DNA from 2 places in the Streptomyces sp. NPDC048650 genome. Region 1 is predicted to be linked to the other one. Evidence: riboswitches for the same ligand, from Rfam matches in the RefSeq annotation. Region 1 holds a riboswitch; the other holds the start of a gene.
The links. Region 1 has a riboswitch for cobalamin ahead of ACGFML_RS03605 (ribonucleoside-diphosphate reductase subunit alpha). Riboswitches for the same ligand answer to the same signal wherever they lie in the genome.
Positions count from the first base shown of each region.

Region 2: linked by a shared signal. The riboswitch ahead of ACGFML_RS32230 (CbtB-domain containing protein) and the one ahead of ACGFML_RS03605 (ribonucleoside-diphosphate reductase subunit alpha) in region 1 are both predicted to bind cobalamin.

Region 1 is NZ_JBICVM010000001.1:779,800-787,328, reverse strand. It holds gene ACGFML_RS03625 (DUF3311 domain-containing protein) at 1-84, shown strand, start outside; gene mctP (monocarboxylate uptake permease MctP) at 81-1,748, shown strand; gene ACGFML_RS03615 (hypothetical protein) at 1,855-2,013, opposite strand; gene ACGFML_RS03610 (GNAT family N-acetyltransferase) at 2,012-2,512, shown strand; cobalamin riboswitch at 2,605-2,764, shown strand; gene ACGFML_RS03605 (ribonucleoside-diphosphate reductase subunit alpha) at 2,926-5,376, shown strand; gene ACGFML_RS03600 (ribonucleotide-diphosphate reductase subunit beta) at 5,376-6,428, shown strand; gene ACGFML_RS03595 (transglycosylase domain-containing protein) at 6,520-7,529, shown strand, end outside.
Region 2 is NZ_JBICVM010000016.1:22,805-30,333, forward strand. It holds gene ACGFML_RS32195 (SDR family NAD(P)-dependent oxidoreductase) at 1-616, opposite strand, end outside; gene ACGFML_RS32200 (ArsR/SmtB family transcription factor) at 655-1,638, opposite strand; partial or broken gene ACGFML_RS32205 (MFS transporter) at 1,697-2,845, shown strand; gene ACGFML_RS32210 (methyltransferase) at 2,915-3,955, opposite strand; gene ACGFML_RS32215 (hypothetical protein) at 4,175-4,384, shown strand; gene ACGFML_RS32220 (SPW repeat protein) at 4,433-4,873, opposite strand; gene ACGFML_RS32225 (histidine phosphatase family protein) at 5,009-5,581, opposite strand; cobalamin riboswitch at 5,707-5,852, shown strand; gene ACGFML_RS32230 (CbtB-domain containing protein) at 5,895-6,113, shown strand; gene ribA (GTP cyclohydrolase II) at 6,336-6,989, opposite strand; gene ACGFML_RS32240 (creatininase family protein) at 7,092-7,529, shown strand, end outside.

The DNA.
Region 1 (7,529 bases):
CTGATCTCGACCGTGCTGACGTCGATCGCGTACAAGCTGGTGCAGCGTGAGAAGCGCGCCCGCAAGGATGGTGTGGCCAAGTGACCTCCTCCGCCATCCGGCTCGCCGCCGCCCCGACCGGCGGCGTCAACGGCGTCGCGCTCGCCGTCTTCATCTTCTTCTTCGTGGCCGTGACGGTCATGGGCTTCCTCGCCGCCCGCTGGCGCAAGGCCGAGCAGTCGGCCAACCTCGACGAATGGGGCCTGGGCGGCCGCAGCTTCGGGACCTGGGTGACGTGGTTCCTGCTCGGTGGTGACCTCTACACCGCGTACACCTTCGTGGCCGTCCCGGCGGCGATCTACGCGGCGGGGGCGTCCGGCTTCTTCGCCGTGCCGTACACGATCCTGGTCTATCCCCTCATCTTCACCTTTCTGCCGCGTCTGTGGTCGGTCTCGCACAAACACGGCTATGTCACCACATCCGACTTCGTGCGCGGCCGCTTCGGCTCCAAGGGCCTGTCGCTGGCCGTGGCGCTCACCGGCATCCTGGCCACGATGCCGTACATCGCCCTCCAACTCGTCGGCATCCAGGCCGTCCTGGACGTGATGGGTGTCGGCGGCGGCGAGAACACCCACTGGTTCGTCAAGGACCTGCCGCTGCTGATCGCGTTCGCGGTGCTGGCCGCCTACACCTACTCCTCCGGCCTGCGCGCACCGGCCCTGATCGCGTTCGTCAAGGACGGTCTGATCTACCTGGTCATCGCCGTGGCCATCATCTACATCCCGATCAAGCTGGGCGGCTTCGACGCGATCTTCGACTCGGCCGGCAAGGCGTTCGCGCAGCCGGGCCCGACCGGCAAACCGCGCGGCGAGCTGGCCAGCGGCCCCAACGCCCAGTGGGCGTACGCCACCCTGGCCCTGGGCTCCGCGCTGGCGCTCTTCATGTACCCGCACTCGATCACCGCCACGCTGTCCTCCCGCAGCCGCAACGTGATCCGCCGCAACACGACCATCCTGCCGCTGTACTCGCTGATGCTGGGGCTCCTGGCACTGCTCGGCTTCATGGCGATCAAGGCCGGCACGGACATCAAGGGCAACCCTCAGCTGGCCATTCCGCAGCTGTTCGAGGACATGTTCCCGAGCTGGTTCTCCGGCGTCGCCTTCGCCGCGATCGGCATCGGCGCGCTCGTACCGGCCGCCATCATGTCCATCGCCGCGGCCAACCTCTTCACCCGCAATGTCTACAAGGACTTCCTCAAGCCGGACGCGACCGCGGCGCAGGAGCACAAGGTCGCCAAGCTGGTCTCGCTGCTGGTGAAGGTGGGCGCGCTCGTCTTCGTCCTCACCATGGACAAGACCGTCGCCATCAACTTCCAGCTGCTGGGCGGCATCTGGATCCTGCAGACCATGCCCTCCCTGGTCGGCGGCCTGTTCACCCGCTGGTTCCACCGCTGGGCCCTGCTGGCCGGCTGGGCCGTCGGCATGCTCTACGGCACCCTCGCGGCCTACGGCGTGGCGAGCCCCACCCAGGCCCACTTCGGCGGCTCCAGCAAGGCGATCCCCGGCATCGGCGAGATCGGCTACATCGGCCTGACCGCGTTCGTGCTGAACGTCGTGGTCTCGGTCGTGCTGACCTTCGTCCTGAAGGCCGTGAAGGCACCGGACGGCGTCGACGAGACCAGCCCCGCGGACTACACCGCGGACGTCGGCGACAAGGGCGTCACCCCGGACCTGCCGCCGGCCACCGCGGAGGCACCGGCCGGGCACTGAGCCGCCGCCCGGCACCGAACGACCGCCGGGCACCGCACCACTGCCGCCTTCGGGCCGCCGCATCCCTCGGGGACGCGGCGGCCCGTTCGCGTGGCGGGGCGGGCGGTCAGCTCACCCGGTCCTTCAGCGGCTCGGTGTCGAGCGTGATGCCGACCGGCTCCGGCAGGGCGAGCGATGTGCCGTAGGGAACGGTGTGGACGTTCTCGTAGCGGCCGGCGTCGGGTTCACTGAACGCGGGGCCACCGACAGCCACACTGCACCGCATGGACATCACGATCAGGCCCGCCCGGCAGGCCGAATTCACCGCCGTCGGTGACCTCTTGATGCAGGTCTATCTGGCCGACGGGCTGCTGGTGTTCGGGGAGGACGACCCCTACGCGGCCGAGCTGCGGAAGGTCGCGCACCGCGCGGAGCACGCCGAGGTGCTGGTGGCCGAGGCGGCGGACGGGGCGCTGCTGGGCGCGGTCACCTTCGCCGCGTACGGCAGTCCGTACGCGGATCTGGCGGGCCCCGGGGAGGGCGAGTTCCGGATGCTGGCGGTGCGGGCCGAGGGGCGCGGGCGGGGCGTCGGGGCGGCACTGGTGAGGGCTTGCCTGGAGCGTGCACGGAGGCTCGGGCTGCGGGCGATGGTGCTCTCCAGCCAGCGGCATCTGCTGCCCGCCCACCGGCTCTATCGCCGCCTGGGCTTCCTCCGCGCCGGGGAGCGGGACTGGGATCCGGTGCCGGACATCACACTCTGGGCCTTCGTCCGCGAGCTCGACTGAGCGGCTTCCAGGGCCCTCCCGCGCCCCGGCGGCGTTCGCACGTCTGTGGGAATACAATCCGGCGACGACACAAGATGTGGGGGTGCGTGCGGGGAGCAGCACAAGATGTATGCTCGTCTCGCTGTCGCCGCAGGGAAATCCGGTGGGAATCCGGAACTGTCCCGCAACGGTGTACGAGCGCGCCCAGGTTGCCTTACGGCCAGCTCGCGCGTCCAGAAAGTCCGAGGACCTGCCGACAGTACGCCCGCACCGCCATCGGTGCGGACGTCGCTACGTCCGGGCCCCGAGGGTTGGGCCGGTGGACGCCGCGCGGTGTGCCCGCGCACCCCTGCCCGTACGGGGGTGCGGCATGCCCGCGTGCGCCCGTCGCGCCGCCGCCCTCCCGGCCCCCGCCGAGTGAGGGAGAGCATCACGTGACCATCGCGCCAACGGAGCCCGCGTCAGACGCCGAGGTCGTGCCGCCCGTGGTGGCCGCACCCGGCGCTTCCGCGAACGGCACGCCGGGGACGGACGCACCGGGCGTCGCCCTGCTGCGCACCCTGACCGAGCTGACCGCGGACCTGACCGCGACCGACCCCGGAAAGGTGGCCGCCGCCGCGCTGCGCGGCCGGCACCCGGGCTCGGACGAGGCCGAGTTGCGCTCGCTGGCCATCGAGGCCGCGGCCGGACTGATCGGTGACGAGCCGCAGTACTCCCGGCTCGCCGCGCGACTGCTCACCCTCGCCATCGCCGAGGAGGCCGCCGGCCAGGGCGCCACCGGCTTCTCCGCCTCGGTCGCGACCGGCCACCGCGAGGGCCTGATCGCCGACGGGACCGCGGAGTTCGTCCGCACGCACGCGGACCGGCTGAACGGGCTCGTGGACAAGGCCCTGGCGGACGGCGCCGACGACCGGTTCGGCTACTTCGGGCTGCGCACCCTGCACTCCCGCTACCTCCTGCGGCACCCCCTCACCCGGCAGGTCATCGAGACGCCCCAGCACTTCCTGCTCCGGGTGGCCTGCGGCCTCGCCGAGGACCACTCCGAGCGGGCGCTGGCCGATGTCGCCGAGCTGTACCGGCTGACCAGCACGCTCTCCTACCTGCCCTCGTCCCCGACCCTCTTCAACTCCGGCACCCGCCACCCGCAGATGTCCTCCTGCTATCTGCTGGACTCGCCGCTGGACGAGCTGGACTCGATCTACGACCGGTACCACCAGGTCGCCCGGCTGTCGAAGCACGCGGGCGGCATCGGCCTGTCGTACTCCCGTATCCGCGCCCGGGGTTCGCTGATCCGCGGCACCAACGGGCACTCCAACGGCATCGTGCCGTTCCTGCGCACGCTGGACGCCTCGGTCGCGGCCGTCAACCAGGGCGGCCGGCGCAAGGGTGCCGCCTGTGTCTACCTGGAGACCTGGCACGCGGACATCGAGGAGTTCCTCGAGTTGCGCGACAACACCGGTGAGGAGGCCCGCCGGACGCACAACCTGAACATCGCCCACTGGATCCCGGACGAGTTCATGCGCCGCGTGGAGGCGGACGCCGACTGGTCGCTGTTCTCGCCCTCCGACACCCCGGAGCTGGTGGACCTGTGGGGCGAGGAGTTCGACGCCGCGTACCGCAGGGCCGAGGCCGACGGCCGTGCGCTCAAGCAGATTCCGGCGCGGGTGCTGTACTCCCGCATGATGCGCACCCTGGCGCAGACCGGCAACGGCTGGATGACGTTCAAGGACGCCGCCAACCGCACCGCCAACCAGACCGCCGAGCCCGGCAAGGTCGTGCACTCCTCCAACCTGTGCACCGAGATCCTGGAGGTGACGAACGACGGGGAGACCGCCGTCTGCAACCTCGGATCGGTGAACCTCGCCGCGCACCTGAGCGACGAGGCCGCGGGCTGGGAGGAGGCGATGGACTGGGAGCGGCTGGACGCCACGGTCCGCACGGCCGTCACCTTCCTCGACCGCGTGGTGGACATCAACTTCTACCCGACCGAGCAGGCCGGGGCCTCCAACTCCCGCTGGCGGCCGGTCGGTCTGGGCCTGATGGGCCTCCAGGACGTCTTCTTCCGGCTGCGGCTGCCGTTCGACTCGGCCGAGGCCAAGGAGCTGTCCACCCGGATCTCCGAGCGGATCATGCTCGCCGCGTACGAGGCGTCCGCCGACCTCGCCCAGCGGCACGGCCCGCACCCGGCGTGGTCCGCGACCCGCACCGCCCGCGGCGTGCTGCACCCGGACCACTACCCGAACGCCGAGCCGCGCTGGGCGGACCGCTGGGACGCGCTGCGCGCCCGTATCGCGACGACCGGGATGCGCAACTCCCTCCTCCTGGCCATCGCGCCGACCGCGACCATCGCCTCGATCGCGGGCGTGTACGAGTGCATCGAGCCGCAGGTCTCCAACCTCTTCAAGCGCGAGACGCTGTCGGGGGAGTTCCTCCAGGTCAACGCCTACCTGATCGAGGAGCTCAAGGCGCTTGGGCTGTGGGACGCACGGACCCGTGACGCGCTGCGCGAGGCCAACGGCTCGGTGCAGGACGTCGAGTGGATCCCCGAGGAGATCCGGGCCCTGTACCGCACCGCCTGGGAGATCCCGCAGCGCGCCCTGATCGACATGGCCGCGGCCCGTACGCCCTACCTCGACCAGAGCCAGTCGCTGAACCTCTTCATGGCGTCGCCGACCATCGGCAAGCTCAGCTCGATGTACGCCTACGCCTGGAAGCGCGGCATCAAGACCACGTACTACCTGCGCTCCCGCCCGGCGACCCGGATCGCCCAGTCGGCGCGCGGCACCACCGCCGCCGCGACCGTCCCCGTACCGCAGCAGGCCACCGACCCCGAGGCCGTCGCCTGCTCCCTGGAAAACCCCGAGTCCTGCGAGGCCTGCCAGTAATGACCACCGAGACCAACACCGCGGCCGCCGCGCACACCGCCACCACCGGCACCAAGAACCTCCTGGACCCGGGCTTCGAGCTGACCCTGCGACCCATGCGGTACCCGGACTTCTACGACCGCTACCGCGACGCGATCAAGAACACCTGGACCGTGGAGGAGGTCGACCTCCACTCCGACGTCGCCGACCTCGCCAAGCTCTCGCCGGGCGAGCAGCACATGATCGGCCGACTGGTCGCGTTCTTCGCGACCGGTGACTCGATCGTCGCGAACAACCTGGTGTTGACGCTCTACAAGCACATCAACTCCCCCGAGGCGCGGCTGTACCTGAGCCGTCAGCTCTTCGAGGAGGCCGTGCACGTCCAGTTCTATCTGACGCTGCTGGACACCTATCTCCCCAACCCGGACGACCGTGCCGCCGCCTTCGCGGCCGTGGAGAACATCCCGTCGATCCGGGAGAAGGCCGAATTCTGCTTCAAGTGGATGGACTCGGTCGACAATGTCGACCGGCTGGAGTCCAAGGCCGACCGGCGCCGCTTCCTGCTGAACCTGATCTGCTTCGCGGCCTGTATCGAGGGGCTGTTCTTCTACGGCGCCTTCGCATACGTGTACTGGTTCCGCTCCCGCGGTCTGCTGCACGGCCTGGCCACCGGCACCAACTGGGTCTTCCGCGACGAGTCGATGCACATGGAGTTCGCTTTCTCGGTGGTGGACACGGTCCGCCAGGAGGAGCCCGACCTCTTCGACGACAAGCTGGAGCAGCAGGTCACCGACATGCTCCGGGAGGCCGTCGAGGCGGAGCTGCAGTTCGGCCGCGACCTGTGCGGTGACGGCCTGCCGGGCATGAACACCGAGTCGATGCGCGAGTACCTCCAGTGCGTGGCCGACCAGCGGCTGCAGCGGCTCGGCTTCGCGCCGGTCTACGGCTCGGAGAACCCGTTCTCCTTCATGGAGCTGCAGAACGTCCAGGAGCTGACCAACTTCTTCGAGCGTCGGCCGTCGGCCTACCAGGTCGCCGTCGAGGGCTCGGTCTCCTTCGACGACGACTTCTAGCCAACCACCGGCCGCCCGCCAATTATGAGCATTCCGTTAGCGGGCGGCCGGAACGGCAACCGGAGCCCTGTCTGCCACATTTAATGGAGGCATGAGGGGTTCGCAGAAGCGACGCCGGGTGCGGCGCAAGGTCATCGACTTCCCGCGGCGCGTGTGGCAGAAGCGGTCGGCCAAGCGGCGCGAGATCATCGATTTTCCACGGCGTCTGTGGCGGACGCCGCCGGGGCGGCGGAAGCCGCCGGGCACGCGCCGCCGGATCATCGACTACCCCCGGCAGGGCCGGCGGGGCCTGCGCCGCTGGCTGCCGTCCTGGCGCCTGCTGGCCGGCACCTTCGGGCTGTCCGCCGGCAGCCTGGTGGGACTGTTCCTCGTCGTCTACGTCAGCGTCGACATCCCCGACGAGAACGAACTGGCCGGCCGCGAAGCCACCGTCTACTACTGGGCGGACGGCAGCCAGATGGTCAGCGTCGGGGCCGTCAACCGGCAGAACGTGACGCTCGACAAGGTCCCCGACTCCGTCGAGAACGCGGTGATCGCGGCGGAGAACGCCACCTTCTACAGCGATTCCGGCGTCTCCCTCCAGGGAATCGGCCGCGCCGTGGTGAACATGCTCTCCGGTGCGGAGGCCCAGGGCGGCTCCACCATCACCCAGCAGTATGTGAAGAACACCTATCTCTCGCAGGACCAGACGGTCACCCGTAAGGCGAAGGAATTCATCATCGCGCTGAAGGTGAACAACCAGCAGTCCAAGCAGGACATTCTGCGCGGCTATCTGAACACCAGCTGGTTCGGCCGGAGTTCGAACGGTATCCAGGCGGCCGCACACGCCTATTACGGCATCGACGCCGCCCGGTTGAACCCGAGCCAGGGCGCCCTGCTGGCCGCCCTGCTGAAGGGGTCGGAGCAGTACGACCCGGGGCTGAGCAAGGCCAACCACCAGCGGGCCGCGGCGCGCTGGAAGTGGATACTCGACCGGCAGGTCGCCACCGGCAAGATGAGCCGGCAGGAGCGGGCCCGCTACACCCGATTCCCCGAGCCCCGCCCGCCGGCGAAGCCCACCAGCCAGGCCGGGCAGACCGGCTATCTCATCGATGTCGCCAA
Region 2 (7,529 bases), on a different contig from region 1:
CGGCGATCCGGCCGAGCGGCGTTTCGCTGTGCGGGGCCTGCAGGTCCCCATAGGTGCAGCCGGGCGACACCACGTTGCAGCGCACGCCGCTGCCGGCCAGTTCCAGGCCGAGGGATTTGGTGAAGAGGGTGGCGGCCGCCATGGACGCGGCGTACGCGGCCAGCCCGGCCCGCGGTACGCCCGCCGCGTGGGATCCCACGGTGATGATGCTGCCGGCCCGGCGGGCGGTCATCCTGCGGGCCACGGCGCGCGAGAGCCGGAAGACGCCGGTGGTGTTGACCGCGAAGGTGTCGTCCCAGTCCCCGTCGGTGAGTTCGACGACGGCCGCGGTGCGCAGCACGCCGGCCGCGTTGACGAGGATGTCCAGCGGTCCGACGGCGTGTTCGGCCTCGTCCACCAGGTGGTCGACGGCCGCGGGGTCGGTGATGTCGACGGCGCGGGCGGTGACTCGGGAGCGTCCGTAAGCGGCCTCCAGGGCCGCCGTGCCGGACGATGCCCGGTCCACCGCGACGACCCGGGCTCCCTCCTCGGCGAGGAGCCGCGCCACGGCCTCGCCGATACCCTGCCCGGCGCCGGTGACCAGTGCCGTCCGCCCGGAAAGCTCGGAATCCCACACGCCGCATCCCCTCGCTCGATTACTTAGGGAAGCCTAACCTAATTAACGATGCGGGTCTCCTCCCCCTGGGCCGTCACCAGAGCCTCGCCCACCGCCGTCCGGAAGTAGAGGACGGACCGGCCGGCCCGCCGCCGCCCGACCAGCCGGGCATCCAGCAGTACCCGCAGATGTCGGCCCACCGACCCCAGGCCCTGGCCGGTGAGCGCCACCAGGTGGGTGGTGCTCTTGGGGCTGCCGAGCAGCACCAGCACAGCCGCCCGCGCCGGGCCGAGCAGTCCGCCCAACGCCTCGGGCACCGACGCCGGGCGGCCCGCATCGGCGAGCGCCCCCGCGCACGGGTACACCACCGCATAGCGCCGCGTGTCCCACGAGACCCAGCTCTGACCGGACGTCACGGGGACGAAGAGCAGCCGAGCCCCTCGGAGTTCTCGCGCCGGGGCGTCGCTCACGGTGATCTGCAACCGTCCCTCCCCCAGCCACCGCATCCCCGGCCGCATCCCGTCAAGGGCCGCGGCCCAGCCGTGCCGGCTCCACCGCGCGGTACGCGCGACGACATCGGCCTCGAGAACCCGGCACCGCCGCGGCCACTCCGGCAGCACCGCCCGCGTCCAGACCCACTCCAACAGGTCCGCGGTGCGCGCCGGCAGATCGTCGCGATGCAGCCGGCCGGGGAGCGGGCCGCCCAGCGACACGGTCAGATCCGCCCGGGCCCGGGCCGGCGGCGTCCGGCGGATGCGGGCCGACTCCGCTGCGAAGTCGCGGTGTTCACCGGAGGGCGTCGGGGTCAGAAAGGTGGCGTTCCAGGTGCGGCCGAGCGCGGCGCGGACGAGAAGTGCGGTGACCGGATCACCGGCCAGACGCCGGCGGTAGGCGGGCAGGTAGGCATCGAGCCAGCCGCGCTCGCCGGGGTGCGCGGCCGTGCCCCGCTCCAGGGTCTTCAGGCTCCCGATGGCCTCTGCCAGCGGGGAGAGCACGAACCGGCTGCCCGCGAGGGTGTCCGCGCCGACCTGCCACCAGCCCATCGTTTCGCCTCCCCGCGAAACAGTATGTCCGGGCCGTGCGCCCACCAAGACTCCGGCCATGCACACCTACCGACAGCTCTTCATCGCACCGGAGTTCACCGCACTGTTCCTGATGTCCGCCGCTCAGGTGGCGGCCCAGACCCTGTCCGGCCTGGCGCTGGGCACGCTGGTCCACGCCTCGACCGGCTCCCCACTGCTGTCCGCCCTCGCGATGTTCGGCCCCTGCCTGGCCCAGGTGGTCGGCGCGGCCACCCTCCTGTCCGCGGCCGACCGGCTGCCGCCGCGGGCCACGCTGACCGGGCTGGCTCTGCTCTTCGGCCTGGGCACCGCCGCCCAGGCCGTTCCGGGTCTGCCCGTGGCGGCCGTGTTCGCCGTCCTGGCGGGTCTGGGAACGGCGGCGGCGCTGGGCGGCGGGGTGCGCTACGGGCTGCTCAACGAGATCCTCCCCGCCGAGGGTCGGCTGCTGGGCCGCGCGGCGCTCAACGTGTCCGCCGGGGTGGTGCAGGTCGCCGGTTTCGCGCTCGGCGGCATCCTGGTGAGCGCGCTCTCGGCACGCGGCGCACTGCTCACCGGTGCCGGGCTGTACCTCGCCGCGGCGGCCACCGCCCGCTGCGGCCTGAGCCGTCGCCCGCCACGCGCCACCGGGCGGCCGTCGCCCGCCGAGACCTGGCGGATCAACGCCCGGCTCTGGGCGTCCCGTCCGCGCCGCCACGTCTACCTCGCCCTGTGGGTGCCCAACGGGCTGATCGCCGGCTGCGAGTCCCTGTACGTCTCCTACGCGCCCCGGTACGCGGGCCTGCTCTTCGCCTGTGGCGCGCTCGGCATGCTGGCCGGGGACACGGCGGTCGGCCGCTTCGTCCCGGCCCGGTGGCGCCACCGGCTCGTCGTTCCGCTGTGCCTGCTGCTCGCCGTGCCGTACCTGCTCTTCGGCCTGCATCCGGCGCTGCCGCTCGCGGCGGCGGCGGTGTCGCTCGCCACCGTCGGCTATGGGGCGGGGCTGCTGCTGCAGGAGCGGCTGCTGGCCCTGACGCCACCGGAGGCGAGCGGTCACGCCCTGGGCCTGCACACCTCGGGCATGCTGACCTGGCAGGGCGTCGGCGCCGCCCTGGCGGGGGCCGTCGCCGAGCGCACCTCGGCCGCCACCGGGATGGCGGCGACGGCCGCGGCCTCGATCGCGGTCACCCTGGCCCTCGCACCGGGGCTGCGGCCCGGCCCCCCGCAGCCCCGGCACGACGCAGCCGCGGACACACCCGGCGACGGCACGGGCGCCCCGTCGTCACACGGGCTCGGCCTCCAGCAGGGAGAAGCGGTTGGGCCTGGGCAGCGGCGTCACGGACCGCAGGGCGAAGCCGGCGCCGCCCAGCAGGCGTGCGAAGTCGTCCCGGGTGCGTTCCCGGCCACCGACGTTGACCAGCATGTTCAGGTCGCTGATATAGACGACTCCGGCGGCCGAGGGATCCACGACGGGCGGCAGCACCGGCTCGATGATCAGTAGTCGGCCGTCGTCCGGGACGGCCCGGCGGCAGTGGCGGAGGATCTCCGTGCACCGCTCGTCGCTCCAGTCGTGGATCACGCTCTTGAGGAGATACAGGTCGGCGCCGTCCGGTGCCGTGGTGAAGAAGTCCCCGCTCACCAGGGAACACCGGCCTTCCAGGCCGTCTCGGGCCAGTGTGTCGGCGGCCTGTGCGAGCCCCTCGCGAAGGTCGAAGACGATGCCGGTGAGCGACGGGTGCGCCCGCAGGATCGCGGCGAGCAGCGTGCCGTCGCCGCCGCCGATGTCGGCCACCGTCGTGAAGCGGCCGAAGTCGAACACCGCCGGCAGCAAGGCCGCGGTGTCGCGCGTGGCCTGGCCCATCGCGGCATTGAACTCGGCGGAGAGTTCCGGATGTTCGGCGAGGTGACCGAAGAAGTCCTTGCCGAAGAGCGCGTCGAAGGCCGGCTCACCGGTCCGCACGCTGTCTTCCAGGTGCTCCCATGCCCGGAGCATGGTGGGGTCGGTGAACATCCGGGCGAAGGAGTGCAGCGACCCGGGCCCGTCACTGCGCAGCAGGGCGCCGGCCGGGGTGACGGCGAACCGTCCCGGGGCCCGCTCGGCGAGCAGCCCCAGCCCGGCCAGCGCCCGTAACAACCTGCCCATGGCCTGTGGCCGGGCCGCGCACTGCGCCGCGACGTCCGCCGCCGTCACCGTGCCGTCGCCGATCAGATCGACGATCCGGAGGCGGACGGCGGCCCCCAGGGTGTGCGACGCCATGGCGCCGTAGGCGATCCGGGTCAGTACCTCGCGGCCCTCGTCGACCGGCCGATTCTCCTGGGACATGGGAGACACCTCTCTGTTCACGGGCACGGCGGGCGCGATCGCCGCGTTACGGACGGGGTCGCACCGGGCACAACAACGCCTGTGGCAGTGCGGCCCGTTGCCCGCCGCACCGCATCATGCGAGGTAACCCTAAGATCTCGGGATCACCGGGACAACGACCCCTGCGATCCGCCCGTGCGACGCGACCGCCGACCCACTCCGGGAGGGAGGAACACCCCTGTGTTCCCCGACGACGACCGCCGACCCGGCGACCGTGCCGGGCAGTTGAGGCGGGGCGCCGCCTGGCTGCTGCTGGCCGCCGGGCTCGTCGGGCTGGGCTCCGGCATCGCCTTCGGCCAGGGCCTGCTGATGGCGGGCGGAGTGATGCTGGCCGGGTTCTCCGGGAATCTGCTGGCCCCGGACGGCCGTCGGCCCACCCACCCTCGATGAGGGCGGGCGGGCCGACGGTCTGTCACACGCCCCGTTCCGGGGCCTGCCTCATGTCGTGCGGCGACTCTTGGCGGCCGCGCCGATGCACATCGCCCCCAGCAGGAAGGTGAGGGCTCCGATGATGATGTTGTTGAGGATCACGCCCGCGTCCGGGCCGCTGCCGACGATCCAGGGCGCGACGATCATCCACACGCCCATGGCGCACATCGCGCCACTCAGGCCGTACATGCGGTCGGGTGTGACGGTGAACCCGACGGCCAGCAGCGCGATGGCGATGCCGAGGATCAGGTTGTGGGTCAACAGTGCGGGCTGCGAGGCCGCGTAGTGGACGATCCACGGTGATGCGGCGCAGTACAGGCCGACGAGGAACACCGGCCCGTCCACGAGGATCACGTCACGTCCGCCGAGGACCCGCTCGTATCGCGCCTGCATCTCAGAAACATCGGGGTGACCTGCGAGATCTCCCCTGTGGTGTGAGACGTCGGCCATCCGACTCGCCTCCTTCGCTCCGCAAGCGTGGCCGTACCGCGGCAAAGGAACCGCGCACTCTTTATTCTGCGCTTATTTTGCGCTTATGTCGCCTTTACCCTGAAGACGATCGATACGGGCCCTCACAGCCCGCCGTCAGTCCCGACGCAGGGCCCGCCCCAACCCGAGGTTCCAGCGCCCGCCCCGGCCACTGAGCTCCGTCACGGTGAGCGGCGGTACGTCGAGCCGCCAGAAGACCTCCACGGGCCCCCGCAGGGCGCACACCGCGGCGGCACGCACCACGTCCACCTCCACCACCGCCAGGACCCGCCCGGGAGTGGCCACGAGCCCCGCGAGCCACTCCCCGGTCCGCTCGCACAGCTCGCGCAGCGACTCGCCGCCGTGCCCCGCGAAGTCCGGGTCGGACAGCCAGGCGGACACCCCTTCCCCTTCCGCCCCGGCCACCTCGGCCAGGGTTCGGCCGCGCCAGCGCCCCATCGCACAGCCCGACGGCGCCGGCTCGGACTCTCCCGGCAACCCGATCTCCGCGGCCGTACGGCGGCACCGGACGGAGGGCGAGACGGCGACGCGGTCCGCGGACGGCAGATTTCCGGCCACCGCGCGGGCCCGTCGCAGACCGGCCTCGCTCAGCGGCCCGTCGTCATCGAAACGCACCTCGCGCTGCGCGTCACCGGCGGCCGGCGAGACCAGCATCACCCGAGTTGTCATGTCCTCTTCTCTCATAGTCCGCCCGCCACGGCAACGACGTTCCCTTTCCGGTGAGTTGACGCCGCAGCGCGCCCCTCCTTGCGTCCCTCCGCCCCTCGCACGACCTTGGCCCGCCGGTCGGTACGCGATACCTTCCCGATGATATTGACGACGACATGACGGAAGCCGGTGGGATCCCGGCGCGGTCGCGCCACTGTATGTCCGGTTTTGACGCAGCCCCAGCGGGGCCGGGACCGGGCGAGCCAGACCCGACATATCGCGTGCGCACTCCACGAACCAGGGACGCGAGTTCCCCCTACCAGGAGGTCCCGCCATGGCTCAGACCATCGCACCCCCGGCCACCGGCACCATCGCCCCGGCCCCGATCCCCCTCAAGGCCATCGCCCCCTGGGCACTGTTCACCGGTGTCCTGATGCTGGTCCTGCTGTACTTCATCGGCGCGGAGCAGGGCGCCACCTCACTGCTCTCCGGAACGGACGTCCACGAGTGGGTCCACGACGGACGCCACCTCCTCGGATTCCCCTGCCACTGATCGGGATCCGGTCAACGGTGGCGGGCGGCGCGGCATTCGCGCCCGCCCACGCCGTCCTGCCGTCCTGCCGCCCGTCGACGAAGTACCGCAGGCTTCTCCGGCTCCCTGCTCCGGCGATTCCGGATGCCGCGGGTACGGCCTTCGCGGCGGCGGCCTCCTGGGCCGCCCCTGATGCGGCACCCCGATAAGGGCCCGCGACCCCGGTCGCGGGCCCTTATGCCGTCAGAACAGCCCGGGAATGCCGTCGAGATGCGGCAGATCGTGGTCGAGCCGCTCCCGTTTCGTCCGCAGATAGCGGATGTTCTCCGCACCCGGCGGCATCAGCAGCGGAACCTGTTCGGCGACGGTGACACCATGCCGCAGCAGCGCCTCCCGCTTACGCGGATTGTTCGACAGCAGCCTTACCGACCCGACGCCGAGATCCCGCAGCATTCCGGCCGCGACGCCGTATTCGCGAGCGTCGACCGGAAGTCCGAGCGCGATGTTCGCCTCGACCGTGTCCAGCCCGCCCTCCTGGAGTTTCATCGCCCGGAGCTTGGCCAACAGCCCTATCCCCCGGCCCTCGTGGCCCTGCACATACACCAGAACGCCGCGCCCGGCCGCCACGATCGCCCGCAGCGCCGCGGACAATTGGTCGCCGCATTCGCAGTGCGTGGACCCGAAGACATCTCCGGTCAGACACTCCGAATGCACCCGGGTCAGCACCTGCTGCGCCGCCACATCGCCGTACACCAAGGCCACTTGCTCGATGCCGCTGCGGACCGCGAGATAGCCGACGGCCAGAAATTCGCCGTGCGCGGTGGGCAACCGGACCTCCACCACCCGTTCGACCTGGCTGTCGTCATCGAGAGCGATACCGGCATGGAGGTCCGTCATGGCGTGATGGTACCGGGGTGGGCACCCGGTTGGCATGAGTTGGCCTGATGCCTATGCTGCGACGGCCCTGCGAACGAGCGCGACGAAAGGCCGCACCCCACCATGACCGCACCGGTACCCCGGAATTCGGCCCGCGCGCTACTGACGGCGGACACCACCCAGGACGTACGGGAGCGGCAGCCGCACTTCGCCCTCCTTCCCGTCGGAAGCTTCGAACAGCACGGCCCTTTCCTGCCGTTGATCACCGACACGGTCATCGCCTGCACCGTCGCCGACGAGGTCGCCGCCGGCCGTCCCGCACTTCTGCTGCCACCGCTGACCATCTCCTGTTCCCACGAACACGCGGCTTGGCCCGGCACGGTCAGCATTTCGGCCCGTACCCTGCACACCGTCGTGACGGACATCGCCGATTCGCTGCGCCGCTCCGGAATCGACTCCTTGATTCTCGTCAACGGACACGGCGGAAATTACGTACTGCGCAATATCGTTCAAGAATCCGGCGGCACGGGGACGCGGATGGCTCTCTTCCCCGGCCCGGCC